DNA from 4 places in the Roseburia sp. 499 genome. Region 2 is predicted to be linked to each of the others. Evidence: predicted binding sites of a transcription regulator. Region 2 holds the regulator's gene; each other region holds the start of a gene.
What was found. Region 2 encodes Rex, which represses fermentation and respiration genes when NADH is low (regulators of the CRP and FNR family bind a similar motif). Its sites were predicted from a motif close to ATTGTTAANTANTTAACAAT; they were not measured.
Positions count from the first base shown of each region.

Region 1: a site for Rex is predicted at 2,628-2,647, ahead of BIV20_RS03415 (enoyl-CoA hydratase-related protein). Genes of this name have one in related genera too.
Region 3: a site for Rex is predicted at 2,636-2,655, ahead of BIV20_RS04605 (acetyl-CoA C-acetyltransferase). Genes of this name have one in related genera too.
Region 4: a site for Rex is predicted at 3,793-3,812, ahead of BIV20_RS11200 (L-lactate dehydrogenase). Genes of this name have one in related genera too.

Region 1 is NZ_CP135164.1:659,545-667,117, reverse strand. It holds gene BIV20_RS03435 (hypothetical protein) at 1-1,263, opposite strand, end outside; gene BIV20_RS03430 (hypothetical protein) at 1,308-1,613, opposite strand; gene BIV20_RS03425 (hypothetical protein) at 1,627-1,962, opposite strand; gene BIV20_RS03420 (hypothetical protein) at 1,967-2,392, opposite strand; gene BIV20_RS03415 (enoyl-CoA hydratase-related protein) at 2,733-3,527, shown strand; gene proC (pyrroline-5-carboxylate reductase) at 3,658-4,464, shown strand; gene BIV20_RS03405 (alpha-amylase family glycosyl hydrolase) at 4,503-5,813, shown strand; gene BIV20_RS03400 (helix-turn-helix domain-containing protein) at 5,910-6,485, shown strand; gene BIV20_RS03395 (threonine/serine exporter family protein) at 6,447-6,911, opposite strand; gene BIV20_RS03390 (threonine/serine ThrE exporter family protein) at 6,908-7,573, opposite strand, start outside.
Region 2 is NZ_CP135164.1:1,579,687-1,587,259, forward strand. It holds gene alr (alanine racemase) at 1-678, opposite strand, end outside; gene BIV20_RS07925 (NAD(P)H-hydrate dehydratase) at 680-2,185, opposite strand; gene BIV20_RS07930 (hypothetical protein) at 2,227-2,865, opposite strand; gene BIV20_RS07935 (redox-sensing transcriptional repressor Rex) at 2,877-3,521, opposite strand; gene abc-f (ribosomal protection-like ABC-F family protein) at 3,620-5,527, opposite strand; gene BIV20_RS07945 (NADP-dependent isocitrate dehydrogenase) at 5,554-6,762, opposite strand; gene BIV20_RS07950 (GntR family transcriptional regulator) at 6,799-7,473, opposite strand; gene BIV20_RS07955 (hypothetical protein) at 7,492-7,573, opposite strand, start outside.
Region 3 is NZ_CP135164.1:910,424-917,996, forward strand. It holds gene BIV20_RS04585 (ABC transporter permease) at 1-53, shown strand, start outside; gene BIV20_RS04590 (ABC transporter permease) at 50-820, shown strand; gene BIV20_RS04595 (hypothetical protein) at 826-1,110, shown strand; gene BIV20_RS04600 (cell wall hydrolase) at 1,224-2,390, shown strand; gene BIV20_RS04605 (acetyl-CoA C-acetyltransferase) at 2,734-3,918, shown strand; gene BIV20_RS04610 (3-hydroxyacyl-CoA dehydrogenase family protein) at 4,017-4,889, shown strand; gene BIV20_RS04615 (acyl-CoA dehydrogenase) at 4,945-6,099, shown strand; gene BIV20_RS04620 (electron transfer flavoprotein subunit beta/FixA family protein) at 6,140-6,925, shown strand; gene BIV20_RS04625 (electron transfer flavoprotein subunit alpha/FixB family protein) at 6,951-7,573, shown strand, end outside.
Region 4 is NZ_CP135164.1:2,270,746-2,278,318, reverse strand. It holds gene thiF (thiazole biosynthesis adenylyltransferase ThiF) at 1-599, shown strand, start outside; gene BIV20_RS11210 (M67 family metallopeptidase) at 620-1,051, shown strand; gene BIV20_RS11205 (helix-turn-helix transcriptional regulator) at 1,111-3,600, shown strand; gene BIV20_RS11200 (L-lactate dehydrogenase) at 3,951-4,928, shown strand; gene BIV20_RS11195 (HAD family hydrolase) at 5,011-5,652, shown strand; gene BIV20_RS11190 (S-ribosylhomocysteine lyase) at 5,664-6,143, shown strand; gene BIV20_RS11185 (5'-methylthioadenosine/adenosylhomocysteine nucleosidase) at 6,173-6,871, shown strand; gene BIV20_RS11180 (iron-containing alcohol dehydrogenase family protein) at 6,901-7,573, shown strand, end outside.

The DNA.
Region 1 (7,573 bases), 920 kb from region 2:
CCAGGCAATTCCTTCACCTTTATTTTTAAAAATTTCTTCATTGCTGCATACTTCGTCCTTCTCTGACTCAAACCAACAAGAGAATGTTTCAGTCGTACTCCAATCAAAAACCTTTGAAATATTACTATAATCAACCATTCCATATACCTGGAATTTATTTATGTCCTTTTCTCCCATATATGTACCATCATTCGTTCGTCCACTTTCTACTGTAACATCATACGCATAAGAACCATCCTTATAATTTCCCAAACTTATATAGGATATATCAATCGGTATATCTTTCAAGCAAACATATACTGATTTCAACGTTCCATTCACCTCGTCGCAATGCAATACAAAATTATTATGTTCTTCGCCATAAGGAACATTTATGGTGGCATTGTTCTTTATAAAGGTTGCAAATAATGAAGACATTGCAAATTGATTTTGAAAATACCGTGATAATTTTTTTCTTTCCTCATCTTCACTACATCTATCTGTCATTATAGTCTGATAGTCAACGGCATTAACCTCCTCATTATACAATGAAAATGCCGCAATAAATGTGTCTGTCAGACCTACGCCATGACAAATATGTTCCCAGTCAAGAGTAGTATAATTTTCTAAAGACCAATCTTCCATATCAACTTTTCCGTAACCAGCACGCAACATTTCTTCAATATTAGCTAAATTGGTTTCTTCGTCTTCAGAATAAAGTTGAAAAAATACTGTTGATAATGCAATCAGCTCCTCCTCTGATAATTGATTTAAATCCTTGCGCATCGCATACTGTATGGCTGACCAGTCAAATATAATCGTTTCGTTTTCGCATACTGTATAATAAGAGTTTGCATAATAGCTAATTAATTGTTCTCTAACAGCATTCATATTTCCCTGTACTTTATCTTGAAATTCTGCTGTTGACAAAGTAGTTATATTTTCTCCATTAAGAGATTTTTTATCTATAAGTCCCGCAAGTGCTTTTATCCCATTGTAAAAACTCTCAAACTCCACCTTTTCATCTTGAAATCGTTTTTCACAGACTTCATCTTGCGCATTTACACTCAGAAATATAGTATCCAATTCACTTTGGGTTATATTATTCTGTTCCACATACTTCTCGGCATATTGTTTTAGTTCCGGATAATAATTATCGTAGTCCAAATTCTCATAATTTACTATATCTGAAAAGAAATCAATAACCGCCCATTCATCATTACTTTTTATGCACTCTTTAATCTCATCATATGCCTCTTGTGAAAAATCTTTTAAAACTCCCATTCCTCTTCCTCATTTCTATTTACAAATATTTACAACACATTCTTCTATTTTACCTGTTCAGTCATTACATCCCATCTGGTCTTTTCAACATTATCCATATATGCATATTCCTGGTATGAACTGCTTAACGTTTCGTATGTATTACTAAACAATACAGAAATCATATCTATTACCATTTGCAACATTTCATTTGTTTCTGATATCACTTCAGCACTTTCACCCGTACTCTCTATCAATACATTTTCTATTTCTTTTATTTTATTATTGATATTTTCCATAGATTCTATCCCTTTATACTTATTTAGCACTTCATTGTATTTATCCAGTTTTATATTGATTTTGTCCAACATGCTCTATTCCCTTCTACCGAATTGTATTGCAACCAGCTCCATATATATCTTCATCCAGCTCATCAATACTAATGATAAATTGTTCAAGTTTGCTTACTACTTCTTTGCACGTATTACTAAATGTGTTTTGATATAACTGTACTGCCTCTAAAAATATCTGTAATTTGTCATGCAATGCTCCTTTTACAATGGATTCATTGGTCATTTCACTAAGAAATTTTATATACGTTTCCATTTTTTCATCCACTAAATCTCCCAACTCACTATACAAAGTCATCAATTTCTCATATTCATCCTCCTGAAGCTTTAAATTGTATGTTGTTGCTGCTGTAAATGCCATTCCTTGCATAATATCACCCTTCCATTCTTGCTTTTTTCTGTTTCAATATCCTAATTTTTTCTTCGTACCGTTGTATATAAGAATCAATTTCCGAAACCCTATCCATTCTTTTCTCTACATTTCTGTTAATATCATCAATCAAATTTTGAATTGTTTGAATCGCTTTCCATACATAAGAGCTACTAGAATAAATAGAATTATATTCTTTCATTTTTTCTGAAATCTTAGTTACACCTCTGCTGCGATATACCGATAACTTTTCAAAACTTGCAACTCGATTACAAAATACTCCCTCCATATTCTCTTTTCTAGCTCTAATACTAATCCTCGAAGTATCTAATTCATCAATTACATTAATCAGGTGATTTTTTTCATCACTCAAATCGCTAATCTTATTCTCATACTCTTTTATTTTGCGCACAATTTCTCTTTCATTCATCCTCATGCCTCCTTGCTATATTGCAGGGTTTCACCCACTCTTTTTACTACACTATGCAAGGTCAATAATTTTTCTTCGTTTCATTTTGATATTTTGCAGAATTAGCCATCTATTGAACAATAGACATTGAACCCTCTTAATTATTTAATATTTATATCTTCCCTCGCATATAACTTCATCATTATAATTCTTTATCATAATAAAGTCAAATGTCCTGAAAATATCTGCCCCAGATATTGACAAATTTTTATCAAAGTTATATAGTTAAATTATGTTTTGTCCTATATTTTCGGGCAATCCGTGAACAATTAAACTACATATTTTATTAGGAGGTTTACACATGAATAACTTAAAGTTAGAAGTGGAAAACGAAATTGCTGTCCTTACTATCAGCAGACCTGGTGCATTAAATGCATTAAACAGTGAAACTCTGGATGAATTGAATACTGTATTATCTGAAATTGAAGCTAGAGACGACGTTAAAGTTGTTATTTTAACAGGTGGTCCTGACAAAAAGGATAACCCATACAAATCTTTCGTAGCTGGTGCTGACATCGCTGAAATGGTGAACTTCTCCGCTGCTGAAGCACGTGCTTTCGGTATGAGAGCTGCTGAACCATTCTTCAAATTAATGAATATGCGTCAGGTAACTATCGCTGCTGTTAACGGATTCGCTTTAGGCGGTGGATGTGAAATCGCTATGGCATGTGATATCCGTATCGCAGCTGACAACGCAACTTTCGCACAGCCTGAAACAGGTCTTGGAATTATCCCAGGATTCGGTGGAACTCAGAGACTTGCTCGTCTGGTAGGAATGGGACGTGCTAAGGAATTAATCTTCACATGTGACAACATCGATGCAAACGAAGCATACAGAATCGGTCTGGTAAACAAAGTTGTTGCTAAGGAAGAACTGATGGATACTGCTAAGAAAATGGCTGCTAAGATTATTTCTAAAGGAAGCTACGCTGTATCTATCGCAAAGGCTGCTATCAACAACGGATACGACATGGATATCAAGAACGCTGTTGAAATGGAAGCTAACTTGTTTGGTATTACCTGCTCTACTCATGATAAGACAGAAGGTATGACTGCTTTCTTAGAGAGAAGAGCTGCTGATTTAACAGATTTCTAATAAGTTATGATTACTTTGGAAGGTATCTCGCTTTCGAGTCGAGATACCTTCTTTTTTTACCTCTTGCACAATTCTTTTACTATTGCTATGATATTATTAGTTATTTTTTTACAAAATAGGAGGCTCCATTATGAATCAGAACATTACTTTTATTGGTGGCGGAAATATGGCAAGCGCCATCATCGGAGGCATTATCAACTCCGGACTCGCATCAAAGGACCAGATTACTGCCACTGCCAAAACAACCGCAACCTGTTCTTCTCTGGCGGAACGTTTCGGAATACATACCACTCAGGATAACGGAAAAGCTGCTGAAACAGCAGATATTCTTTTCCTGGCGGTAAAACCATTTCTTTTTCCGGAAGTAATTCCACAAATCAAAGACAAAGTGAAAAAAGATGCCCTAATCATCTCTATCGCTGCCGGACAGCCGATTGCTACCATTGAATCCCTGTTTGGACACCCAATCAAACTAATTCGTACTATGCCAAACACACCGGCACTGGTAAGCGAAGCTATGAGCGCACTTTGCGTCAATGATAATGTAACAGAAGAAGAACTTTCTACTGCCATCGACATTTTTAACAGTTTTGGAAAATGTGAAGTTGTGAAAGAATCTTTGATGGATGTCGTAACCGGTGTATCCGGCTCCTCTCCTGCCTATGTCTATATGTTTATTGAAGCTATGGCAGATGCTGCTGTCGCTGACGGTATGCCAAGAGCGCAAGCGTACAAGTTCGCAGCACAGTCAGTTCTTGGTTCTGCTAAAATGGTCTTAGAAACCGGAACTCATCCGGGAGCACTGAAGGATGCCGTATGCTCCCCTGCCGGAACTACCATTGAAGCGGTTGCTGTCTTAGAAGAAAAGGGCTTACGAAACGCTGTTATTTCAGCACAAAGAGCATGTACAAAAAAATCAAAAGATATGAGTAAATAGTCGCAGCAATACTGCGAACAGAAAGGATTGTGAAAATTATGTGGGCTTATGAAAGTGTTTTTTATCAGATTTATCCTTTAGGACTATGTGGTGCTCCCTTTGAAAATGATGGAGTTTTGGAACATCGAATTCTAAAAATCAAGGATTGGATTCCTCATATGGAAAAATTAGGCATTGATGCCATTTATTTTTCTCCGCTTATCGAATCTGATACCCATGGCTACAATGCCAGAGATTATCAGAAGTTAGATACCCGTCTCGGAACGAATGATGATTTCAAGGAAGTTTGTGATGCACTACACGAAGCTGGCATACGCGTTGTTCTGGACGGTGTTTTCAACCATGCCGGACGTGGATTTTTCGCTTTTCAGGATGTCGTAAAAAATCGTGAATCTTCACCTTACAAAGACTGGTTTCACATTGACTTTAACGGCAATTCTAACTACAATGACGGCCTTTGGTATGAAGGCTGGGAGGGCAATTATGACCTCGTAAAATTAAATCTTAGAAATGAAGAAGTCATCGGTTACCTTCTGGACAGTGTTACCTTCTGGGTAAATAACTGGGATATTGATGGACTTCGTCTGGATGTGGCATACTGCCTTGACCATGACTTCGTCCGCAGACTGAGAAACCATTGTGACAGCTTAAAACAAGACTTTTTCCTGGTTGGGGAAATGCTCCATGGAGACTACAATCAGTTGATGAACGACCAGATGCTCCACTCTGCTACCAACTATGAGTGTTACAAAGGTCTTTACTCCAGTTTCAACTCCATGAACATGTTTGAAATCAACCACTCTCTGCTACGTCAATTCGGCCCGGAAGACTGGACTATTTATAGAGGAAAACATCTTTTGAGTTTCGTAGATAACCATGATGTTTCTCGTGTTGCAAGTATTTTGACCAACAAATCACATCTTCCACTGATTTATGCTTTGTGTTTCGGTATGCCGGGCATTCCTTGTGTCTACTACGGCAGTGAATGGGGACTGGAAGGCGACAAGAGTCAGGGCGATCCCGCTCTTCGTCCAGCAATAGAAAAACCGGAATGGAACGAACTGACTGACTGGATTGCCAAACTCGCTACTGCGAAAAAATCATCTGATGCTTTAAATTACGGTTCTTTCCGCTCCGTTGTATTAACAAATAAGCAATGCATTTTTGAACGAAAAACAGAAAAGGAACGTGTTCTGGTTGCCATCAATGCAGACAGCGAAGCTTATACAGCCCATTTTGATGCCGGATGTGGTACTGCTGTTGATTTGATTACCGGAGAAAAACATGACTTTGGTGGCGGAAGTGAACTGCCTCCTTATAGCGCATATTTCTGGAAATGCGAAGTGTAAAATACTTTTGACATGCCCGAAAATAGGCAATGTAAAACAGTTTTGATAGCAAAAACAAACTCCCTATAATAGAATACAACCAAGGAGAGATACAAGATGGAAATTGGCAAACAAATAAAAAAGTACAGACTTGAATTAAATTTATCACAGGATGATTTGGCAGAAAAAATATTCGTAACACGCCAGACAATTTCAAACTGGGAAAATGATAAGAATTATCCAGACATCAAAAGTCTTTTATTGCTAAGTTCTCTTTTTGATACCTCTCTTGATATTCTAGTAAAAGGAGATTTGGAAGAAATGAAAGAACAAATTAAAGCAGAGGACGTAAAACAATTTAATCATGATGGTGCCATTTTTAGTTTCTTATTATTAGGAGTTGTAGTATCAGCAATTCCTCTATTCCTTTTCTTAGATTTTATCGGAATAGGAATATGGGCATTACTATTTATCATTACTATGTATTATGCCCTCCGAATTGAAAAACAGAAAAAAGCACATGACATCCAGACTTATAAAGAAATTGTTGCTTTCTCAGAAGGCAAAAAACTGTCTGAATCAGAAAAAGGTTATGAACGTGTAAAACGTCCTTACCAGAATATACTGTGTGTAATTGGTTCGGCACTAATTACATTAGTCATTTGTATGGTTATTGCTTTTTTTCTCCGTTAATTTTCCAAGTTGGTTGAACCAACTCTGGGGCAATGCAAGTCCAAACACAATTCCAAGTACCATTGCCCCTGCTATCTTAAAGGTTTCTATTCCTTTGGCAGTAAACTGTGCCAAATCATTCATAATCAAATAGTAGGAAGCATAATAAATTCCTGCTCCCGGTACTAAAGTAAAGATACCTGTCACCAGAAAAATGGTAACAGGTGTTTTTCGTATCGCAGATAAAATGCGCGCCAATAACGTCAAAATCACGGTAGCCCAAAGAGACGCCATTACAACACCTGCTCCCATATTTAAAAACAGCAGGTATGACATCCACCCTACACATCCCGTAATCGCGCAAAAAATATACTCTTTTTTGGGTGCATTAAATAAAATAACAAATGCTAGCGTTGCCAACATAGATACTATAATCTGATCTATCATAAAAATACGGCACCTCCTGTTACAAATTGAAATACCTTGATTGCAGCACCCACGCCGATAGCAATACACATCGCAGTTAAGAGAGCGTCAATCAATCGAATACTACCGGAAAGGTAATCCCCTCCAAATAGGTCACGAATCGCCGTAGTCAATGCCACTCCCGGCACCAGAGGAATAATTCCCCCAATAATAACCTTATCAAACCAGATTCCCGTTCCTGCCATATATAACACCAAACTTCCTGCTGTTACAATGACACTTCCTATGATATTTAAAATAAACTTAGATGTATGATGCTTTGAGGCAGTAAGCAAAAAAATCTCCAAAAGCATCCCTAAAAGAAATGAGATAGCGCTATCATAAGGTCTTCCTCCGAACAAATAGCAAAAACTGGCTCCACCCATACCACATGCCAGAATTCGTACCCATCCTGCCGGCCGTTTCTTCCTTTTATAGTTTTCTAACCGCTCATATGCCTGTTCCAAATCACATGTTCCTTCGCATATTTCACGAGACAACTGATTGATGTCTTCTATCATCTGAAGATTTACCTCCCCAATGGTCACATACCGTACCATACTACTGGCATCCTCTTCCTTTTCATGAACCGTTGCAAATATGCCATTGGTAACTACAAATACATTGTAATCTTCTATTCCATA
Region 2 (7,573 bases):
AATTCCGGCTCTCACCACGCTCATATTTGCTTCTGGCATATCTATAATTGCCGCGCTGTTAGAACAATGAATCATCGGAATTTCAATCTTACGTTCATCTAACATTTTTTTCATATTTGCAAATGCTTCCATCTGCTGATTTGCCATCGTCTTATCACTGGCATCTGATTTCGCAAAATGTGTAAAGATTCCTTCCAGTATAATATGCGGCATTCGAGAAATCCGTGCGATTTCATCGGCAGCTTCCTCTGTCACCTGGAATCCCAGTCTGCTTAACCCGGTATCAATCTTAGCATGTACTATAATCTTCTTATTCATTTTTGCAGCAGCTTCTTCCATCTGTTCTGCCTGACGTATAGAATACACATTCACACGTATTTCATGGTCTGCCATAGCTTCATACTCTTCCGGGAAGGTTGCTCCAAGTACCAGAATTGGCTTTTTCAAACCATTTCTTCTTAAAATTTCTGCTTCTGCTACCGTTGCAGTTGCATATCCCCAGGTATAATCTAATTTTTCCAATTCTCTTCCAATTTGAACTGCACCATGACCATAACCGTCTGTCTTGATAACTCCCATAATTTTTGTATCTTCCTTAAGCAGTCCACGCATCTGCTCCATATTATGGAGAATCGCATCCAGATTGATTTCTGCATAAACTCTGCTGTATTTTTTCATTTTAAATTCCTTTCTTGTCCGCTTCTTTCATTACTTGACGAACACCTTCTATGATATCCTGTGCCATCATACCATAGGTTCCGGTCTGTTCTCCTATCCAATCTGCACCTGCCCCATGCAGATATACACCGAAAGGTGCAGCCTGAATTGGCTCCATCTTCTGCGCTATCAGTCCGGCAATCACACCGGTTAATACATCTCCGGCACCCGCAGTTGACATTCCATTATTTCCACTAGTATTTATAAATGCAGTCCCCTCAGGCAAAGCCGTAATAGTTCGTGCATCCTTCAATACACATATAACATTATATTCCTCTGCAAATTCACGCGCAACCTGCAATAACTGCTTTTGTATGTCAAAAATGCTTTTTTCTGTTAATCTTGCCATTTCACCAAGATGCGGTGTTACTATTATCCGCTGCTTTGCTTCTTTCAACCACTCTTTATGTCTGGCAACAATATTTAATCCATCTGCATCCAAAATCACCGGCACTTCTGCTGTTTCTAAAACAATTCTTATCGTTTCTTCTGCTGTTTTTCCTGTACCAATTCCAGGTCCTGCCACAATTACATTTGCCCATTCCATGTTTTTCTTTAATACTTCTTCTTGTTTTTGTTCTGGCTCATAGGTGTCCAAAATTGCTTCCGGTAACAGTTGTTGGATAATAGTGCGATTTGCTTCTTCTGTATATATCTTAACCAATCCGGCTCCGGTAGCATAAGCAGCTTTTCCACTTAAAAACGCTGCACCTGCCATATTCTTATGTCCAGCCACAACCAGCACTTTTCCGTAAGTACCTTTATTCGAATAATCACAGCGTTTTGGTACTTTTTCAAAGTCCTGCTGTTCCATTTCATAATTCACAGGCTTTTCTTCCAGAAAGCTTTCAGCAGTGATTCCAATATCCTTTACTTTCACCTCTCCAGAGTAGGTTGCTCCCGGATAAAGTAGCATCCCTAATTTCTGAAAAGCAAAGGTAACCGTCATATCCGCACGAAAAGCAATCCCCATAACTGCTCCTGTATCCGCATGAATTCCAGACGAAATATCTACTGCCACTTTCCATGCATTAAGTTCATTCATCTGTTTCACTATTTCAAAATAACTTCCCTGTAACTCTCTGCTTAATCCAATACCAAAAAGCGCATCCACTACTACATCAAATTTTTCCTGTGGAATCTCTTTTCGCATTTCCATTTCATATGCCCGACAGATTTCCATTTGTTTTGCTGTTTCTACAGACATATTACTCCAATCCCCCAGTATAACCAGAGTAATCTCATATCCTTTCTGCCGCAACAACCTTCCTACTGCCAGTCCATCCCCACCATTATTTCCGGTTCCACAAACCAAAAGCACTTTACTTCCCGGCTGCGTATGCCTTTCAATCTCTTCTGTTACTCCAAGTGCCGCACGCTCCATCAAAACCAATGATGGAACTCCAAAATGTTGAATGGTATTTTTGTCACACATTTTCATCTGTTTGCTGTCTACCAGAATATTCATATACATTCCTCCATGTTTAAAAAGAGACATGCCTTATGCTGCTAAGACTGTCTCTTTTCCTCTTCTTTCTGCGAAGGTTCCTTTTCATATGTCAAATCAAAAATATCTATGATATCGGCACCAAAAATATCATGCATATAGGAATAAATTTCCCTATTCTTATCCTCTACAGTCTGCTTGCGTACTGCCTTCTGCTTTACTTCTTCACGAGTCTGTTCCAACCACTTGCGGATTGCTACGCTTTCTATTTCATTGGCGCGCATTTTTTCATAACAATATTCCATGGTCTCTACCATCAGAGCTTCATTCACTGCATCCAATTCCTTAGGAACTTCATCTAATTCCGCATACGCCCGACGCAATTTTTCATTTATTTCAGAAATCAGTCTTCGATCCTCCCGAAGTTTCCTTGACTCTTGCTCGCGCTCAGCTTCATCCATGTTCGCCATAATATTCTTCATCAGTTTCTCTTTCAGGACCTTTAGGTCCTTAATCTCCTGATGCAACCGCCCCTGTTTTTTCAAGTATTCATTTGCTTTCTTTTCCAATTTGACAACACTTTTCGTTTTTCCATCATCTGAAAAAAGATTGTGCCATTTCTGGTCTAAAATCAATAATGATATCTGCTTGCCTCGAAGCACTGTTTCAAACCCATGATTTATTGCTTTTCTTCCACCCATCTTATCACTTCTTATCTCTTATCTTTGACCTTCCCCTGTTTCGCAATATTGTAGGAAAGTTGCATTAAACTGTCTGTAAGATGCACATTCTCTACCACCACATGTTCCGGAAGTTCCAAATCCAAATGCGCAAAATTCCAGATAGCATTGATTCCATAACTTACCAGCATATTTGCAACCTCACTTGCTTTTGTCTTCGGCATAGTAAGCGCTGCGATATCTACCCGATTATTTTTAAGGAAATCTTCTAATTCATCCATCATACGAATATTAATTCCCCTGACCGATACTCCTTTTAATGCCGGATTCACATCAAATAAACCAATGATAGCAAATCCTCTTTTCTCAAACTTTACATAATTTGCAAGTGCCTGTCCCAGATTACCAGCACCTATTACAATAATATTATGCTTCTGGTCCATGCCCATAATCTTTCCAATTTCATCATACAAATATTTTACATTATAGCCATAACCCTGCTGTCCAAAACCACCAAAATTATTCAAATCCTGACGTATCTGGGAAGCAGTTACTTTCATTCTCGTACTTAGTTCATTGGATGAGATACGCTCTACTCCGTCATCTAGCAAATCCCCTAAATAACGGTAGTACCTAGGCATTCTCCGGATCACTGCCTGTGATATTTCCTTTTCCATTGACGTTCCTCCTAAACTGCATTTCTCCCGTGCATATACTATACTCATTATAATGAATCCTGCCTGGACTGTCAATGTGTTAAAGAATTAACATTCTTTTACATAAGTTCTTCCCATTTTTCATACAGTGCTTCCAATTCCTGTTGGCACTTTGCATATTCTTCATGTACTTCCTGAAGTTTCGCCGAATTAGTTGCAATTTCTTCCTGTGAAAAAGATTCTTCCAATTCGCTGATATGAGCTTCCAGACTTTCAATTTTTTCTTCTGTCCGCTTTCTCTCATTTTCAATTTTTCGAAGTCTTGCCTGTTCCTCTTTCTGCTGTTTCCAATCCAGCTTATTACTACTTTCTGTTTCAGGCTTAACCTCTTTCTCTTTTTCTGTCACATAAATCTTCGTAAGTTCCCGGCACTTTTCCATGTAATAATCATAATTTCCGATATAATTTACAATGGTTTCACCTGTCAGATTCAATATTCTGGTTGCCGTTTTGTTGATAAAATAACGGTCATGAGACACAAAGAACACCGTTCCGGTATAACTATTCAATGCCTGCTCTAGAATCTCCTTAGAAGTAATATCCAAATGGTTCGTAGGCTCATCCAAAATCAAAAAATTAGCCTCAGAAAGCATTAGCTTTGCCAGCGATACTCTTCCCTTTTCACCACCACTTAAATCTGCAATCTGCTTAAATACTTCATCACCGGTAAATAAAAATGCTGCAAGCACATTACGAATCTCCGTATTTGTAAGACTTGGATATGCATCAGAAATTTCCTCTATCAGATTTTTTTCTTTATGAAGTACCTGATGTTCCTGATCATAATAGCCAATGTTTACATTGGTACCAAGTTTTATGGTTCCTGCATCAGCTTCTATCATATCATTAATAATTTTCAATATAGTGGTCTTTCCGGTTCCATTGTCACCAATAAGTGCTACCCGTTCTCCACGCTTTATTTCGAAAGAAATATCAGAGAACAACTGCTGATTTGGATATGCTTTCGCAAGATGTTCTACCGCAAGTACATCATTTCCACTGACAATTCTTGGTTCTAAATGCAAATGAATATCTGTATTCTCCTCAGTTGGCTTTTCCAGACGTTCTATTTTATCCAACATTTTCTCCCGGCTCTCTGCCCGTTTGATGGACTTTTCCCGGTTAAAAGACTTAAGTTTTGCAATAACCTCTTCCTGATGCTTAATCTCACGCTGTTGGTTATAATACTGCTTCAACTGTGCTTCCCGCACTTGCGCGCGTTTTGCTGCATAATCACTGTAATTCCCCTGAAATACCGATACTTTTGTACGGTCCAGTTCCACTACTTTACTGACTACTTTATCCAAAAAATAACGGTCATGGGATACAATCACTACTGCTCCCTTATAATTTAGCAAAAAAGTTTCCAGCCATGCAATAGAATTGATATCCAGATGGTTGGTAGGCTCATCTAATAAAATCACATCCGGTTTTGTCACTAAAAGCTTTCCCAAACACACTCGGGTACGCTGTCCACCAGACAATTCCTGCATATGTTTTCCAAATTCCTCTTCTGAGAATCCTAATCCTTTTAATACACCAACAATCTCACTCTGATAGGAATATCCTCCCAGCATATCAAATTCATGGTTCAGACGGTTATAACTTTCCATGAAATCTTCTAATTCCTGTCCCTGATACTGATTCATTCTACTTTCCATATCGCGAAGTTTTTCTTCCATGGAAATAAGTGCTTTCTTTGCAGAAAGCACTTCATCATAAATCGTATGATTGCCGGATATATCGGGATTCTGCGGTAAATAGCCTATAGTCTTATCTTTTGCTAGGACTACTTCTCCTTCATCCGCAGAAATTTCTCCCATAATAATCCGAAGCAGGGTAGTTTTCCCCGCTCCGTTGATTCCTACAATTGCGGCCTTTTCATTTGCTTCAATGTGAAAAGACGCATGTTGTATGATTTCGTCTGTGCCAAAGGATTTACTGATATTTTGGCAGGCTAAAATCATGTTCGTTTCCTCTTCTTTCTTCTATCTTATAAAGATTTCTCCAATGTTTCACGGATTGCCTTGATAAATCCTTCACTGTTTAATACAGTTGGATTCTCTAAGGTAGTAATCAGCGCAAGGTCTTTTGTCATCTTACCGGATTCAATAGTAGATAAACAAGCCTGCTCTAATTTATCTGCAAATGCACTTAATTCTGGAAGATTATCCAATTCTCCACGTTTTCTCAATGCTCCTGTCCATGCAAAAATAGTTGCTACGGAGTTAGTAGAAGTTTCTTCTCCCTTTAAGTGTTTGTAATAATGACGCTGAACAGTACCATGTGCTGCTTCGTACTCATAATATCCATCCGGAGATACTAATACAGAAGTCATCATAGCCAAAGAACCAAACGCACTGGATACCATGTCACTCATAACGTCTCCGTCGTAATTCTTACATGCCCAGATAAATCCACCTTCTGCTTTCATGATTCGTGCTACTGCATCATCAATTAAAGTGTAGAAATATTCAATTCCTGCTGCTTCAAACTTAGTAGCATATTCTTTATCATAAATTTCCTGGAAAATATCCTTAAAAGTATGGTCATACTTCTTAGAAATAGTATCCTTTGTTGCAAACCATAAGTCCTGCTTGGTATCCAGAGCATAATTAAAGCAACTCTTTGCAAAGCTTTCAATAGAATTATTTAAGTTATGCTGTCCCTGGATAACACCTGCTCCGGTAAAGTTATGTATCAATTCTCTCGTCTCTGTTCCGTCTTCAGCAGTATAAACCAGTTCACATTTTCCCGGTCCCGGAATCTTCATTTCAGATGCCTTATATACATCACCATACGCGTGACGTGCAATGGTAATTGGTTTTTTCCAATTCTTTACACATGGCTCAATTCCCTTTACGGTAATTGGTGCACGGAATACGGTTCCGTCTAAGATAGCACGAATGGTTCCGTTTGGACTCTTCCACATTTCTTTTAAATTATATTCGGTCATACGTGCTGCATTTGGTGTGATAGTTGCACATTTTACTGCAACACCGTACTTTTTCGTAGCATTAGCAGAATCAAATGTTACTTGGTCGTTCGTTTCATTTCTATGTTCCAAGCCTAAATCATAATACTCTGTTTTCAGATCAATAAAAGGCAGTAACAGTTCATCCTTTATCATTTTCCAAAGGATGCGGGTCATTTCATCTCCGTCCATTTCTACCAATGGTGTTGTCATTTTGATTTTTTCCATAATAGTCCTCCTGCAAATTGTCTTCTTGTTTGTCTGTTACTTATTTTCTGTGTTGTTCACAATCTTGTCCCAACCACAGCTATCAATATTTTTAATGGTATTCAGAATATGCTGATTAGCATATTCTTCTGCCTTTTTCGCATCACGTTCCTTTAATGCATCCAAAATTTGTTTATGCTCGTTATTGGATTCTATAGAACGTTTCTCTGATGCCAGCGTCACCTTACGCACACTTTCTAAATAATGATGATAATCACGCATTGCATGCTCTAACACCTTGCTTGCACATGCTTCATACAAAACCTCATGAAAACGGGTATCCAATTCTACAATCTGTTCCACATGTCCCTTTTTTACATGAAAATCAGTAAGATAAAGAATCTCTTCCAACTCTTCCAACTGCTCTTGTGTTGCCTTTACAGCCGCGCGCTTTGCGCACAATCCTTCCAACACGGAACGCATCTCATAGATATCCTGAATATCCTCCACGGAAAGTCCGACTACATATGCCCCTTTATTTGGAATAATAGTTACAAGCCCTTCCAATTCCAGTTGCCGCAATGCCTCTCTTACCGGAGTACGGCTGACTCCCAGTTCTTCTCCGATTGTCTTTTCCTTCAGTTCTTCATTCTTATTATATTTTCCTGACAGAATGTCTTCGCGAATCCTGTGAAAAACACGCTGTCCCAGTGAATGGTTATCTTCGCTCAAAAAAATTCCTCCCTATAGTTATAATACAATTCCCAGTTTATTACAACTGTCAGTTATCACAACTACCAATTCATTGTCGGTAATTACAGTAACTCGGCCT
Region 3 (7,573 bases), 670 kb from region 2:
TTATTGCCATTGCAGAAGTTTTATTCTTGAGAGTAAGGAGGTCGTTTGAATGAGTTTTATTTCTCTAATCGGTGTTGAACTTGGAAAAATACGTCGTTCAAAAATACTACTAATATTATTTGGCGCAATAGTTATTTTATGGGTGCCCTCAATAATCAATGCTAATATGAATTTTCAGATGCAGGCAGAGGGAATCTCGCCGGAAAATAATTTTCTGGTACAGGGCTTTATGAGTATGTCATGGTTTATGTTCCCGGCCAGTATGGTTGTAAGTACTGTTCTGCTAAATCAGACCGAAAGAAGTAACAAGGGTATATTGAAAATGCTTGCTTTACCTATAAGTACGGCAAAGTTATGTCTAGCTAAATTTGTTGTATTGATTTTATTGGCAGCTTTCCAGATTTTGATGACAGTTGGAATGTATTTTGTTAGTGCAGCAATTGTATCACATACGCAAAATTATGACTTTATGTTGTCGCCTTTATTTGTTTTCAAGGAAGCAGGATGGATGTTTCTGTCTTCGATTCCTATGCTTGCATTTTTTTGGCTCTTGTCTGTAGGTATCCAGACACCGATTTTTTCTATTGGAGTGGGTCTTGCTTCCATTGTACCGTCTATTTTGATGATAAATACAAAGGCATGGTTTTTATACCCAATGGCATATCCATTTTTTGTAATTACGTCAGAATATGGTAAATTGGCTTCAAATATAACAACGATGCAAGTTGAATGGATTCCGTGGTTGCCGGTTGCTTTCGGCATCACCATTGGTTGCTTACTTATTTCCTGCTTACGTTTCGGGCAGGCTGAAAGGAGATAATTACTATGAAAGATAAAATTTTAACTACAATCAGTACAATTATGCTTTTTATACCGTGGACAATACTTCAGCTTAGAACTTTTGATTGGGCATTGAAGTCACCTGTTGCAGAAATCATGATTTCTGCTTATGCAGCATTTATGATTTTCAGTGGTATTTTCACAATCATTTCTTATGTTAGGGAGAAAGTTCAGAACAACCTTATGAAAATCTGTCTGGTGGTAAATAGTCTTTATGCTGCTGGTGGCATTGCTGTTCTAGGTATGATGATTTTTCAAAAGATGATGTAAATAGAAAAAATGTAAACAGAAAAATCCTGCTTGCAAAAAAAGTCACTGAAAGATATGATTAGAGAAGAGGTTAGAAATTGTGAGGATAATACTATTTATATCAGGAGTGTGACATGAATAAAAATCGAAAGAGAATCATTGGAAGCTTTTTGCTGATACTTCTAATGAGCGGCATGTGTGGAGGGACAATTCAGGCAACGCAGAGCCAGATTGATGAAGTGCAGGAGAATATAGACGAATTAGAAGAGAAAAAGGAAGAAGCCGAGCAGCAGGTAGATAATCTTTCTGATTCTGCAGACAGTCTGACAGGAGATTTAAAGGAACTGGATGAGAGTTTGTCACAGGCAACGAATGAATTGAATGAGACAGAGCAACAGCTGAATAGTGTCAGGGCGGAGCTAGAGCAGACAAAAATTGATTTGGAAGCAGCAAAGATACAGGAACAACAGCAGTATGAAGCAATGAAAAAGCGTATTCAGTTTATGTATGAAATGGATACAGACAGTATTGCAGAAATATTAATGGAATCTAGTAGTATTGTAGATTTTCTAAACCGTAGTGAATATATTATAAGTATACATGAATATGACCGAAATATGTTAGATACATATCGTGCCACAAAGGAAGAGATTGCTAGTAAGGAACAGCAGTTAGAAACACAGGAAGCAGAACTTGTGGCCTTACAGCAACAGGAAATAGAGAAAAAACAGCAACTTGCTTCCTTAGTAGACAGTACGTCTCAGAAGTTGGTAGCGGCAAAAGAACAGTTGGCAGCAGCAAAGGCAGATGCAGCAAGTTATGAGGCTGAAATAGAACGACAAAAGGAATATGAAGCACAGCTAGAGGCACAAAAGGCAGCAGAAGATGCTGCGAGACTGGAAGAAATATGCCAGCAGGAAGAAGAATTGAATCAAGATACGGAAAACCAGACTCCCATTATTGCAGATACTTCGGAACAGGCACTTTTGGCAGCGCTAATTCAGTGTGAAGCCGGGGGAGAAAGTTATGAAGGAAAACTTGCAGTGGGAAGCGTGGTAATTAATCGGGTACGAAGCAGTCATTTTCCAAATAGCATTGCAGGAGTGATTTATCAGAGTGGACAGTTTTCTCCGGTTGCCAGTGGACGTTTTGCTACAGTTTTAGCGGAAGGGGCAGATGCTTCCTGTGTTCAGGCAGCATCCGAGGTATTAGGAGGAAGAATTACAGTGGATTGTCTTTATTTCAGAAGAAATACAGGAGACATTGAAGGAATTGTAATTGGAAATCATGTTTTTTATTAATACATAGAGAAGGAAAAAAGGTTGGTTATTGTGCAGAATAGACAAAAACCGACCTTTTTTACACCAGAAAGAAGCAGGAGAATGATAAAAATATAACAAAGTCATACTAAAAAACTAGAAAAAGAAGGGCATTGCTGAAAGGCTTGCAAAAGGAAGATTTTCCTTGCAATTTGGCGTCATATGTGCTAGGATAAATTTATCGCAGGAATGAAGACGATGCCTGTTTCCTTTTTTTTTAGCAAAAGATTGTTAAAAAAATAACATACATTGCGGAAAGGAATCATTCATTGGCTTCAGCGGAAGAGTTAGCTACATATAATTTTATAAAAAAGGAGACGAAGAAATGGCAAAGAAAGTAGTTTTAGCAGGCGCATGTCGTACCGCAATCGGTAAAATGGGCGGAGCATTAAGCAATACTCCAGCTGTTGATTTAGGTGCAATCGTAATCAAAGAAGCATTAAACAGAGCAGGTGTTAAGCCAGAGCAAGTTGATGAAGTAATGATGGGATGTGTTATCCAGGCAGCACAGGGACAGAACGTTGCACGTCAGGCTTCCATCAAGGCAGGATTACCAATCGAAGTACCAGCATTTACATTGAATGTAGTATGTGGTTCCGGTCTGAAATGTGTAAATGAGGCAGCAAACATGATTATGGCAGGACAGGCAGACATCGTGGTTGCAGGTGGTATGGAAAACATGTCCATGGCTCCATATGCTATGACAAAAGCCCGTTTCGGATATCGTATGAATAATGCAACAATCATCGATACCATGGTAAACGATGCATTAACAGATGCATTCAATCACTACCACATGATGATTACAGCAGAAAACGTATGTGATAAATATGGCATTACAAGAGAAGAACTGGATGAGTTCTCTGCAAACAGCCAGCAGAAATGTGAAAAGGCTATCGCAGCAGGAAAATTCGATGATGAAATCGTACCAGTTCCTGTAAAAGTTAAGAAAGAAACAGTTATGTTTGCAAAAGACGAAGGACCTCGTGCTGGAACAACAGCAGAATCCTTAGGAAACTTAAAGTGCTGTTCCGGAAAAGAAGGCGGTCTTGTTACTGCTGGTAATGCTTCCGGTATCAACGATGGTGCAGCAGCAATCGTTGTTATGAGCGAAGAAAAAGCAAAAGAACTTGGTGTTACACCAATGGCTACATGGGTAGCTGGAGCACTTGGTGGAGTTGAACCAGAAATCATGGGTGTTGGACCAGTTGCTTCTACTAAGAAAGTATTAGAAAGAACAGGTCTTTCTATCGACGATATCGATTTAATCGAAGCAAACGAAGCATTTGCTGCTCAGTCTATCGCAGTTGCAAGAGACTTGAACTTCGATATGTCTAAAGTAAATGTAAACGGAGGAGCAATCGCTCTTGGACATCCTGTTGGAGCTTCCGGATGCCGTATCCTTGTAACATTATTACATGAGATGCAGAAGAGTGGAGCAAACAGAGGTCTTGCTACACTGTGTATCGGTGGTGGAATGGGCTGCTCTACAATCGTAGAAAAGTACTAAAATAAAAGGAACGGTCTGCAGGTTCTGTCAGACTGTTCCAATTTATAAATATAAGAATTATATGGTTTTATAAAAAAGAAAAATTAGGAGGCACAACGATGAAAGTTGGAGTTATTGGCGCAGGAACAATGGGACAGGGAATTGCGAAAGCATTCGCTCAGACCGATGGATATGAAGTTGCACTTTGCGATATTAAGCAGGAGTGGGCTGACAATGGAAAAGCAAAGATCGAAAAAGGATATGCAAGACTTGTAGAAAAAGGAAAAATGACACAGGAAGCAGTAGATGCTATTCTTGCTAAAATCACACCAGGATTAAAAGAAGATCTTTGTGCAGATTGCGATTTAATCGTAGAAGCAGCATTTGAAAATATGGAAGTTAAGAAAACTACATTCTCTGAGTTAGATAAAATTGCAAAACCAGAATGTATCTTTGCTTCTAATACATCCAGTCTTTCTATTACAGAAATTGGAAATGGCCTTACACGTCCAATGGTAGGTATGCATTTCTTCAATCCTGCTGATAGAATGAAATTAATCGAAGTAATCGCAGGTGTTAATACACCAGTTGAAACAGTAGAAGCTATTAAGAAGATTTCTGAAGAAATCGGAAAAACACCGGTTCAGGTTAATGAAGCAGCAGGTTTCGTTGTAAACCGTATCTTAATCCCAATGATTAACGAAGCAGCATTCATCAAAATGGAAGGCGTTTCTGATATCGCAGGTATCGATGCAGCTATGAAACTTGGTGCAAACCATCCAATGGGACCACTTGAGTTAGGAGACTTCATCGGATTAGATATCTGTCTTGCAATTATGGATGTTCTTTACAACGAAACTGGAGACAGCAAATATCGTGCATGCCCATTACTTCGTAAAATGGTTCGTGGTGGAAACCTCGGAGCAAAGAGCGGAAAAGGATTCTACATTTACAATGCAGATCGTACTAAGACTCCGGTTGACGCTCAGTAATTATATCAAGCAAATGGAATTTTATAAAAATATATAAAATGGAGGAATAAATATCATGGATTTTTCTTTAGATAAAAAACATGAAATGGCGAGAACTCTGTTCAGAGACTTTGCTGAAACAGAAGTAAAGCCTCTCGCACAGGAAGTTGATGAGACAGAAGTATTCCCACAGGGAACAGTAGACAAAATGGCAAAATACGGTTTTATGGGAATTCCAGTGCCAAAGGAATATGGTGGACAGGGATGTGATCCTTTAACATACGCTATGTGTGTAGAGGAATTATCCAAAGTTTGTGCTACAACAGGTGTTATTGTATCTGCACATACATCTCTTTGTATCGATCCAATTATGACATATGGTACAGAAGAGCAGAAACAGAAATATGTAGTACCTCTTGCAAAAGGTGAGAAACTTGGTGCATTCGGTTTAACAGAGCCAGGCGCTGGTACAGATGCTCAGGGATGCCAGACAAAGGCTGTATTAGATGGTGATGAATGGGTATTAAACGGATCTAAGTGCTTTATCACAAATGGTAAAGTTGCAGACGTTTACATTGTAATTGCTGTTACAAGTGTTACAGAAGACAAGAGAGGAAGAAAGAAAAAGAACTTCTCTGCATTTATCGTAGAAAAGGGAGCTCCAGGATTCTCCTTTGGAACAAAGGAAAAGAAAATGGGTATCCGTGGTTCTTCTACATACGAATTGATTTTCGAAGACTGCAGAATTCCAAAGGATGCATTATTAGGACCAGAAGGAAAAGGTTTCCCAATTGCTATGCATACTCTTGATGGTGGACGTATTGGTATTGCTTCTCAGGCACTTGGTATTGCAGAAGGTGCATTAGAAAGAGCAATTGAATACACCAAGGAAAGAAAACAGTTTGGACGTTCTATCGCTCAGCAGCAGAATACACAGTTCAAGTTAGCTGATATGGCTGCAAGAATTGAAGCTGCTCAGTTACTTGTATATAAGGCAGCTATGGCAAAAGCAACACAGAAGGTATATTCTGTAGAAGCTGCTAAGGCTAAGTTATTTGCTGCAGAAACCGCTATGGCAGTAACAACAGAAGTTGTTCAGTTATTCGGTGGATACGGATACATCAGAGAATATGATGTAGAACGTATGATGCGTGATGCTAAGATTACAGAAATCTACGAAGGAACTTCTGAAGTTCAGCGTATGGTTATTTCTGGTGCATTACTTAAGTAAGATAATTAGTAAAAGAATAAAATATAAGGAGTGAAATACCGTGAAAATAGTTGTATGTGTAAAACAGGTACCAGATACAAAAGGCGGAGTTAAGTTTAATCCAGACGGTACTTTGAATAGAGCTGCAATGCTTACTATTATGAACCCGGATGATAAAGCAGGCTTGGAAGCAGCACTTAGATTAAAAGATCAGTATGGTGCAGAAGTAACCGTACTTACTATGGGTCTTCCAAAGGCTGATGAAGTTCTTCGTGAAGCATTAGCAATGGGTGCAGATAAAGGAATTCTTGTAACAGACAGAGTATTAGGTGGAGCAGATACATGGGCTACTTCTACTACACTTGCTGGAGCAATCAGAAATCTTGAATATGATTTGGTTATTACAGGACGTCAGGCAATCGATGGAGATACTGCTCAGGTAGGACCTCAGATTGCAGAACATCTTGGACTTCCGGTTATTTCTTATGCACAGGATATCAAGGTAGAAGGAGATTCTGTTGTTGTACAGCGTCAGTACGAAGACAGATATCATGAATTAAAGGTAAAAATGCCTTGCTTAATTACAGCATTATCTGAATTAAATGAGCCACGTTACATGACTCCAGGCGGAATCTTCGATGCATATGACAAAGAAGTAACCGTATGGGGAAGAGCAGACTTAAAGGATGTTGATGATGCAAACCTTGGTCTGAAAGGATCTCCAACAAAGATTGCAAAGGCATCTGATAAAGTTCCAAAGGGAGCTGGAGAGATGTTAGCAGGTGATTCTCCAGAAGAATTAGTTAACGCTTTAGTTGGAAAATTCAAAGAAAAACATATTATCTAGTATATAAGGAAGAGTGGTGAACAAGATGGGTTTAGAAGCATATAAAGGAGTATTTGTCTTTGCACAGCAGGTAGACAACGTTTTAGATGGCGTTGCATTCGAATTACTTGGTAAAGGTAAAGACTTAGCAAAAGATTTAAATACAGACGTAACAGCAGTATTAATCGGATCTGGTGTAAAAGGTCTTGTTGATGAATTAGCTGAGTACGGAGCAGATAAGGTTATCGTTGTTGATGATCCAGAATTAAAAGATTATAGAACAGAGCCATATGCACATGCACTTGCATCTGTTATCAATGAGTATAAACCAGAAATCATGTTAGTTGGTGCAACCGCAATTGGTCGTGACCTTGGTCCTACTGTTTCTGCAAGAGTAGCAACAGGTCTTACAGCAGACTGTACAGTACTTGAAATTGGTGATTTCCCAATCAACCCAGTAGCAGGTCAGGAACAGAAACACAATCAGTTGTTAATGACACGTCCTGCATTCGGCGGAAATACAATCGCTACTATCGCTTGCCCAGACAATCGTCCTCAGATGGCAACTGTTCGTCCAGGCGTTATGCAGAAAATTGCTCCAGTAAAAGGCGCAAAAGCAGAAGTAATCGAATACAATCCAGGATTTACACCAAACAACAGATATGTTGA
Region 4 (7,573 bases), 690 kb from region 2:
TTCAGAGACAGATTATCCATGCTACAAAGGATGTAGGAAAAGCAAAGGTAAAATCCGCAAAAGAAACGATTAATGAGATGAATCCGGATGTAACTGTAAATACATATCGTACTTTTGTTACATCAGAAAATATCATGGATTTGATAAAAGACTATGACTTTATTATTGATGGAACAGACAATTTCCCGGCAAAGTTCTTGATTAACGATGCATGTGTTATGGCGAAAAAACCATTTTCCCATGCAGGAATCATCCGTTTCCAGGGACAGCTTATGACTTATGTTCCGGGAGAAGGACCATGCTATCGTTGTGTATTCAAGAATCCACCGCCAAAGGATGCGGTTCCGACCTGTAAGCAGGCCGGCGTTATAGGCGCTATGGGTGGTGTTATCGGAAGCCTTCAGGCTATGGAAGCAATTAAATATATCGTAGGTGTAGGCGAATTGTTGACAGGAAAATTGTTGACCTATGATGCGTTAAAAATGGAATTTCGTACCGTAAAGTTGCCAAAACATGTGCCGGATTGCGGTATTTGCGGAGATCATCCTACTATAACAGAGTTAATCGACTACGAACAGGTAGAATGTGACGGAAAATAAAATCATCAAGGAGGAGAACTATGTTATTTTTGAAACAGCAGGATTATAAAAAAATACTAGAGCATTGCGAAAAAGGACTTCCAAATGAAGCATGCGGTCTTATAGGCGGCAGAAAAGAGGGAGAAAATCAATATGTAGAAAAGGTATATCTGCTGACAAATGTGGATGAGAGCAGGGAGCATTTTTCTATGGATCCCAAGGAACAGTTTGCCGCAGTAAAGGATATGCGTACCAATGGCTATGAGCCTCTTGGAAACTTCCATTCTCATCCGGAATCTCCTTCTAGACCTTCCGAAGAGGATAAGCGCCTTGCATATGATTCTAAAGCAAACTACCTTATCCTTTCGCTAATGGAAGAGGGAAATCCAATTCTTAAAGCATTTCGAATTGATGAAGAGAAAAATGTAACAATAGAGCCTATTGAAATATTTGACGAACTTCCAAATAAATGATAATATTTAAGAAATATTATACTTAAGTTAGGAGACTTAAGTTTTGGGAGAAGAGGACAGTGAAAGAAGAACTATTCCAGCCGAAAGAATTGAAAAGACAGCGGATTACTGACTGCCTTACAGAGGCTGTCAAGGTGCCTTTGTGTGTTGTACAGGCATCCGCAGGAATGGGAAAGAAAACTGCTGTACGAGATTTTTTTGAGGAAACAGGAGTAAGATATTTTTGGTATTTGTTAAAAGAGAACGAATACGATGATGAATGGTTAGGAAAGCGAATTGCAGAGGTTCTGGATCCCGAAGGGGAGAAAGATAGGAGGGAATTTTTGGAAATTCGTTTTCCACAGACATCAGAGGAGAGACAGGAATTTATCAATCAACTAAGTCAGAATATACAAGAAGATTTAGTTGTAGTAATTGAAGATAAATATCAGAGTAACCACAGTGAAGAATTTGACCTTTTACTGGAGGATATTGCAGAGGCAGAATTGGAGCATTTGCATATCATATTAATTTGCCAGAAAATGTCAGGTTTTCGTTGTGGTAAATTGATTTTGAATAGAAAATGCAATGTAATTCGTAAAAACGTATTGAGTTTTACAGAAGAGGAAATTGGTGCATATTTCAGAATTAATGGAATTGATTTGTCCTTTAAGGAAAGAAAAGCAATCTATCAATATACAGAAGGATGGACTTCTGTAATCTGCTTGATTTTGTTGGATTATGTGCGGACCGGAAGGTTAAACAGTTACTTTAGTGCGTGGAATTTTATGAAAGAGCTTGTTTTTGATACATTATCAGAAACAGAGCGTGATATTATCATGAAATTGTCACCATTGGAGAACTTTACGTTGCAAGAAGCTATTTATGTAACACAGATGCCGGAGTGTCAGATAGAACTCCAGAATTGTGCGTTGGAGACGAATTTTATGGAGTACGATATGGTTCCACGAACATTTCGTCTTCATCATTTACTGCGTCTCATTGCGGAAAAAGAGTATACTGACAGAGGAAATTCGGTAGAGGAAGTTTGGAGACGTTCTGCTATGTGGCATGAGCAGCAAGGCAATGGAACAGAAGCCATTAATATTTATATGAGGATTGGAGCGGTAGAACAAGTTTTTAGGGTATTAGAAAAAGATAATACGTTAGAAATTTATAAATCCGCACCTAAGGTTTTTGAAAACTTTTTTAAAGAGATAGAGGTATCCCAGAAGATAGAACATTTAAAGGCGTACTTAATATACATCTATTATTGGGAAGTATATGGAAATAAAGAAAATGCCCGTAAGGATTTTGAACAGACAGAATATTGGTTTTTGGAACAGGGGATGGATAAACAGCCGCAGAATAAACGAATATATGGTGAGATGTTGATTATGCGTAGCATTATGAGCATTGACCATATCGGAGAGATGGCGGAGACGATTCAAAAAGCTTATGAGGTATTAGAGGGAAAACCATCTGAGATATTTGATAAGCGTTTTATTGCTATGTACATGGTTCCGGAACTTTATGGGATTCATTATAGTGAAGCTGGTAAATTGCTGTTTTCTATCGAGAAAATAAAGAAATTCAGTAGATATTACTTAGTATTGGTGAATGCAAAAGATTCCGGTTGGGAATGGATGGCAGAGGGTGAATATCACTACTTGATGGGGAATATTCAGCAAGCTGTTGAGATTAGCGAGATTGCTTTTCAAAAGGCATGCTTTCGAAAGGAAGCAGCAGCAATCATAAGTACAGCTTTCTTAAAAATGAAGTGTTACATTTATCTTGGTAAGTATACAGAACTGGTAGAATGCTTAGAAGTGTTAGAAGAAACGGTAAGGGGAATAGATAAAAAAGAGACGATTACAGTTCTTTATGATTTGGTAAAAGGATATATTAAGCAATGCATGGGAGAACCGGGAATCCCGGAATGGCTTAAAAATTATGAACTTATTCCGTATAATAACTATTTAAAAATCACTTGCGCAGGAACGATTACCTATGGCAGAATCCTGATAGAAGAGGGAAAGTATGCTCATTTGACCGCGATTGCAGAGGATATGATGGAGTATCGGGAGTGGAGTTCCAGTTGTTATCTGAGAATTAAAGGTGGAATTTATCTGACAATCGCAAAGTACCATCTTTTTGGGGAAGAAGCTGCAGGGGAAGAATTGGAAAAGGTTCTTAAGATAGCTCAGAAGGATGAACTGATTGGACTATTTATGGAAAATGCAGGAGAACTTTTGCCTATTTTGAAGCTGGTACAGGAAAAAGAAATTGATAAGGAATACCTGAAAAAAGTAATATTCCATTGTCAGCAGTATCAGACCGGATTGAGTCGGATTCAGAATAAGGGAGAAGGTCCAAAAGAAGCAGGATTGCTGACGGAACGAGAACTTGAGATACTTCAGCTTGTAAAGACCGGGTATAAGAACGGAGAAATTGGAAAAACTTTGAACATAGCGACTGTAACAGTGGAAAAGGCATTATCTAATATATATCGAAAGTTAAACGTGAAAGGGAGAGCAGAAGCAGTAAAGAAACTAGAAAAAATATTGTAATCTCCATACCTAAACCCTCTTTGCTTTATATGGAGTCCCATAATAGAAAAATATGGAAGTTTCATGTATAATAAAGAAGAATTTTGTGAAAGAGGGGTTTCCTGATATCTATGAGGGGGATATCAGGAAATGAAAATTAGGGCGAGTATTTCAAGCATAGAGTTAGGAGCGTTACAGAATGTAATGCTCCTTTTTGGTATATAATTATCATGTATGAAAGAAAAAACACACAAAGTATATTGTATGTAGTATACTGTATACAAGAAAACGAGGAATGAAACAGCAAGATTTTAGAAACACTACAAATACGGTACCAAATAACAAATTCAACATAGAAAGAAGGAATTTATATGGAAAAATTTCAAGTGGAAAAAGATTGTGGATGTGTAAATTTAAGAAAAGTGGCAATGATTGGTTGTGGTTTTGTAGGTTCAGCTTCTGCATTTAGTTTGATGCAGAGTGGATTATTTTCTGAAATGGTGTTGATTGATGCCGATAAGAAAAAAGCAGAGGGAGAAGCTCTGGATATTAGTCATGGAGTACCGTTTGCAAGACCAATGAAAATTTATGCAGGAGATTATGATGATATTGTAGATGCAGCTATTATTATCATTACTGCCGGAGCAAATCAGAAGCCGGACGAGACTCGCCTGGACTTGGTTCATAAAAATATTGGAATTTTTAAGTCTATTATTCCGGAAATTGCCAAGCGTGACTGCAAAGGAATTTTGCTAGTGGTATCTAATCCGGTAGACATACTCACTTATACGGCATTGAAGTTGAGTGGATTTGAAGAAAACAGAGTTATCGGTTCCGGTACAGTATTGGATACTGCACGACTGAAATATATGTTAGGAGAGCATTTACAGGTAGATAGCCGAAGTGTACATGCATTTATTATTGGAGAGCATGGTGACAGTGAAATAGCAGCATGGAGCAGTGCTAATGTGTCCGGAATTGCAGTAGATGATTTTTGCGAAATGCGCGGACATTATCAGCATGATGAGGCAACAGAAATGATTGCTGAAAAAGTAAAGAACAGTGCTTATGACATTATTTCGAAAAAGCATGCAACCTATTATGGAATTGCCATGGCTGTTCGAAGAATCTGTGAGGCCATTTTGCGTGACGAAAAATCCATTCTTCCTATCTCTAGTATGATGCACGGAGAATATGGGATTGAAGATATCGTACTTTCTATGCCTGCAATCGTAGGAAAGCACGGAATAGAAAATAGAGTGCCGATTTCCCTGGACCAGGATGAAATAAGAAGGTTGAAAGAATCTGCAGATATATTAAAAGATATTTTACGTCAGAATGATTTGTAAAAAGAAATAGAAGGGGGAAAACATGGACTTTCCCATGAAAACGTGATAAAATAATGAGAAATGTCGGACAAAGGAGCAGAATATGAAAAAAGGAATTTTGTTTGATTTAGATGGAACATTATGGGATTCTTCTGAGGAAGTGGCTTTTTCGTGGATGAAAGCATTGGAACAGCGTTCAGATGTGGAAAAAGAGATTACCATGGAAGATATCCAGAACGTTATGGGAAAGACCATGAAAGACATTGCTGATATTCTCTTCGAGGAGTATGATTCTGAAAAACGGCAGGAATTGTTGGAACATTGCTGTGAGGTAGAGAGAGAATATATTCGAACTCATGGTGGTAAGTTGTTTGAAGGATTGGAAGAAACCTTGAAGGAATTGAAGGAAGAGGGATATCATCTTTATATTGTAAGTAATTGTCAGGTGGGATATATTGAGGCATTTTTAGAATATCATAAGCTGGGAAAATATTTTGATGATTTTGAGAGTTATGGTGGAACCGGTCGGCCAAAGGGCGAGAATATTCGATTAGTGGCAGACCGGAATCATCTGGACAAGGCGGTTTATGTAGGAGATATTCAGGGCGATTACGATGCTACTATGCAGGCAGGACTTCCTTTTATCCATGCAAGAACAGGGTATGGAACAGTAAATGCAGATGTTCCGTTTATCCAGAAACTTTCAGAACTACCAAAAACAGTAAAAGAACTTTTAGGAGAATAAGGAGCGCTATTATGGAAAAAATTGCAAGTTTTACCATTGACCATATAAAATTGGAACCGGGAATTTATGTTTCCAGAAAGGACCATGTAGGGGCAGAGGTGATTACTACCTTTGACCTTCGTATGACTAGTCCAAATGATGAGCCAGTGATGAATACAGCGGAGGTACATACCTTAGAGCATCTTGGGGCAACGTTTTTACGAAATGATCCGGAATATAAAGACAAGGTTATTTACTTTGGTCCTATGGGATGTCGTACCGGATTCTATTTGCTATTGGCAGGAGATTATGAGTCCAAGGACATCGTGAAACTGGTAACAAATATGTATGAATTTATGAGAGATTTTAAGGGAGAAGTTCCGGGAGCCAGTGCAAAAGACTGTGGAAACTATCTGGATATGAATCTGGGTATGGCAAATTATCTTGCAAAACGCTATTTGGAAAATACATTATATGGAATTGATGAGAAACATCTGGTATATCCGGAGTAGAAGTTTGGCATAATAGAAGGAGAGAACACATGAAAAGAGTTGGAATTATTGGTGCTATGGCGCTGGAAGTAGAGGAACTGAAGAGTAAGATGGAAATTACTCGTAAGGAAGAGAGAGCCTCTATGGAATTTTTAGAGGGAATGTTAAACGGAACAGATGTGGTAATTGTACAAAGTGGGATCGGAAAAGTAAATGCAGCACTTTGTACTCAGATTTTATGTGATATGTTTGACGTAACCCATATTATTAATACCGGAGTGGCAGGTTCGTTGAAAAATGAAATCAATATTGGAGATATTGTAGTATCTACAGATGCACTTCATCATGATGTAGATGTAAGAGTATTTGGTTATCCGTTGGGAGAAGTTCCTCAGATGGGATGTCTTGCGTTTCCGGCAGATGAGAAGTTGAATGCACTTGCAGTGGAATGTTGCAAGGAAGTGAACAAGGATATTTCCGTATATAGCGGAAGAATTGTCAGTGGAGACCAATTCATTAGTGACAAGCAGGTGAAGGACAACATTATTTCTAATTTTGACGGATTCTGTGTGGAGATGGAAGGAGCTTCTATCGCCCATGCAGCTTATTTGAATCATGTACCATTTGTAATTATCCGTGCTATTTCGGATAAGGCGGATGATAGTGCAGAAATGGATTATCCAACTTTTGAAAAAGCAGCAGCAGCTCATTCAGCAGCATTAGTAGAACATATGCTTCCAATGATTTAAGAGTAGGAAGAAAGATAGGGGATGTTAGAATGGCAGGAAGCCATATTGCAATTCCTACGATATTAAAAGTAGGAAAGGGAACATTAGGAAATCTGGGAATGTATCTTCGAACCAATGGTATGAAAAATGCAGTAATCTATTTTGGAAATGGTTTGATTGATATGTTTGGAACCATGGTAATGCAGTCCTTGAAAGAAGAAGGAATAAAGGTGCTGGAATATCGCGAGTTGGATTCTATCCAAATTGAAGATATTATTGAATTGGCATTTTCCATTGATGTAAAGACACAGGTCATTGTAGGAATCGGTGGCGGGAAAGTGATTGATGCTGCAAAATATGCGGCATATTTGCGTAAGATTCCGTTTATCAGTGTTCCGACTTCGGCTTCCAGCGATGGATTTTCTAGTGCCAGTGCATCTCTTTTAGTAGATGGCAGAAGAAATTCTGTACCTGCAAGAATGGCATATGGTATCATTGCAGATACGGATATTATTAAAAGTGCACCGGAAAAGTTTCTTTATTCCGGAATCGGTGATTTGGTATCAAAAATAACCGCGCTTTATGACTGGGTATATGAGGATGAAAATGGATATACGGTGTTGAATGATTTTGCTATGATGATTGCCAAGAAGGCAGTAAACAGCTTTGTGCGAACACCTTTTGAGAGTATTCAGGATGATTTGTTTTTGAGAGAACTTTTGG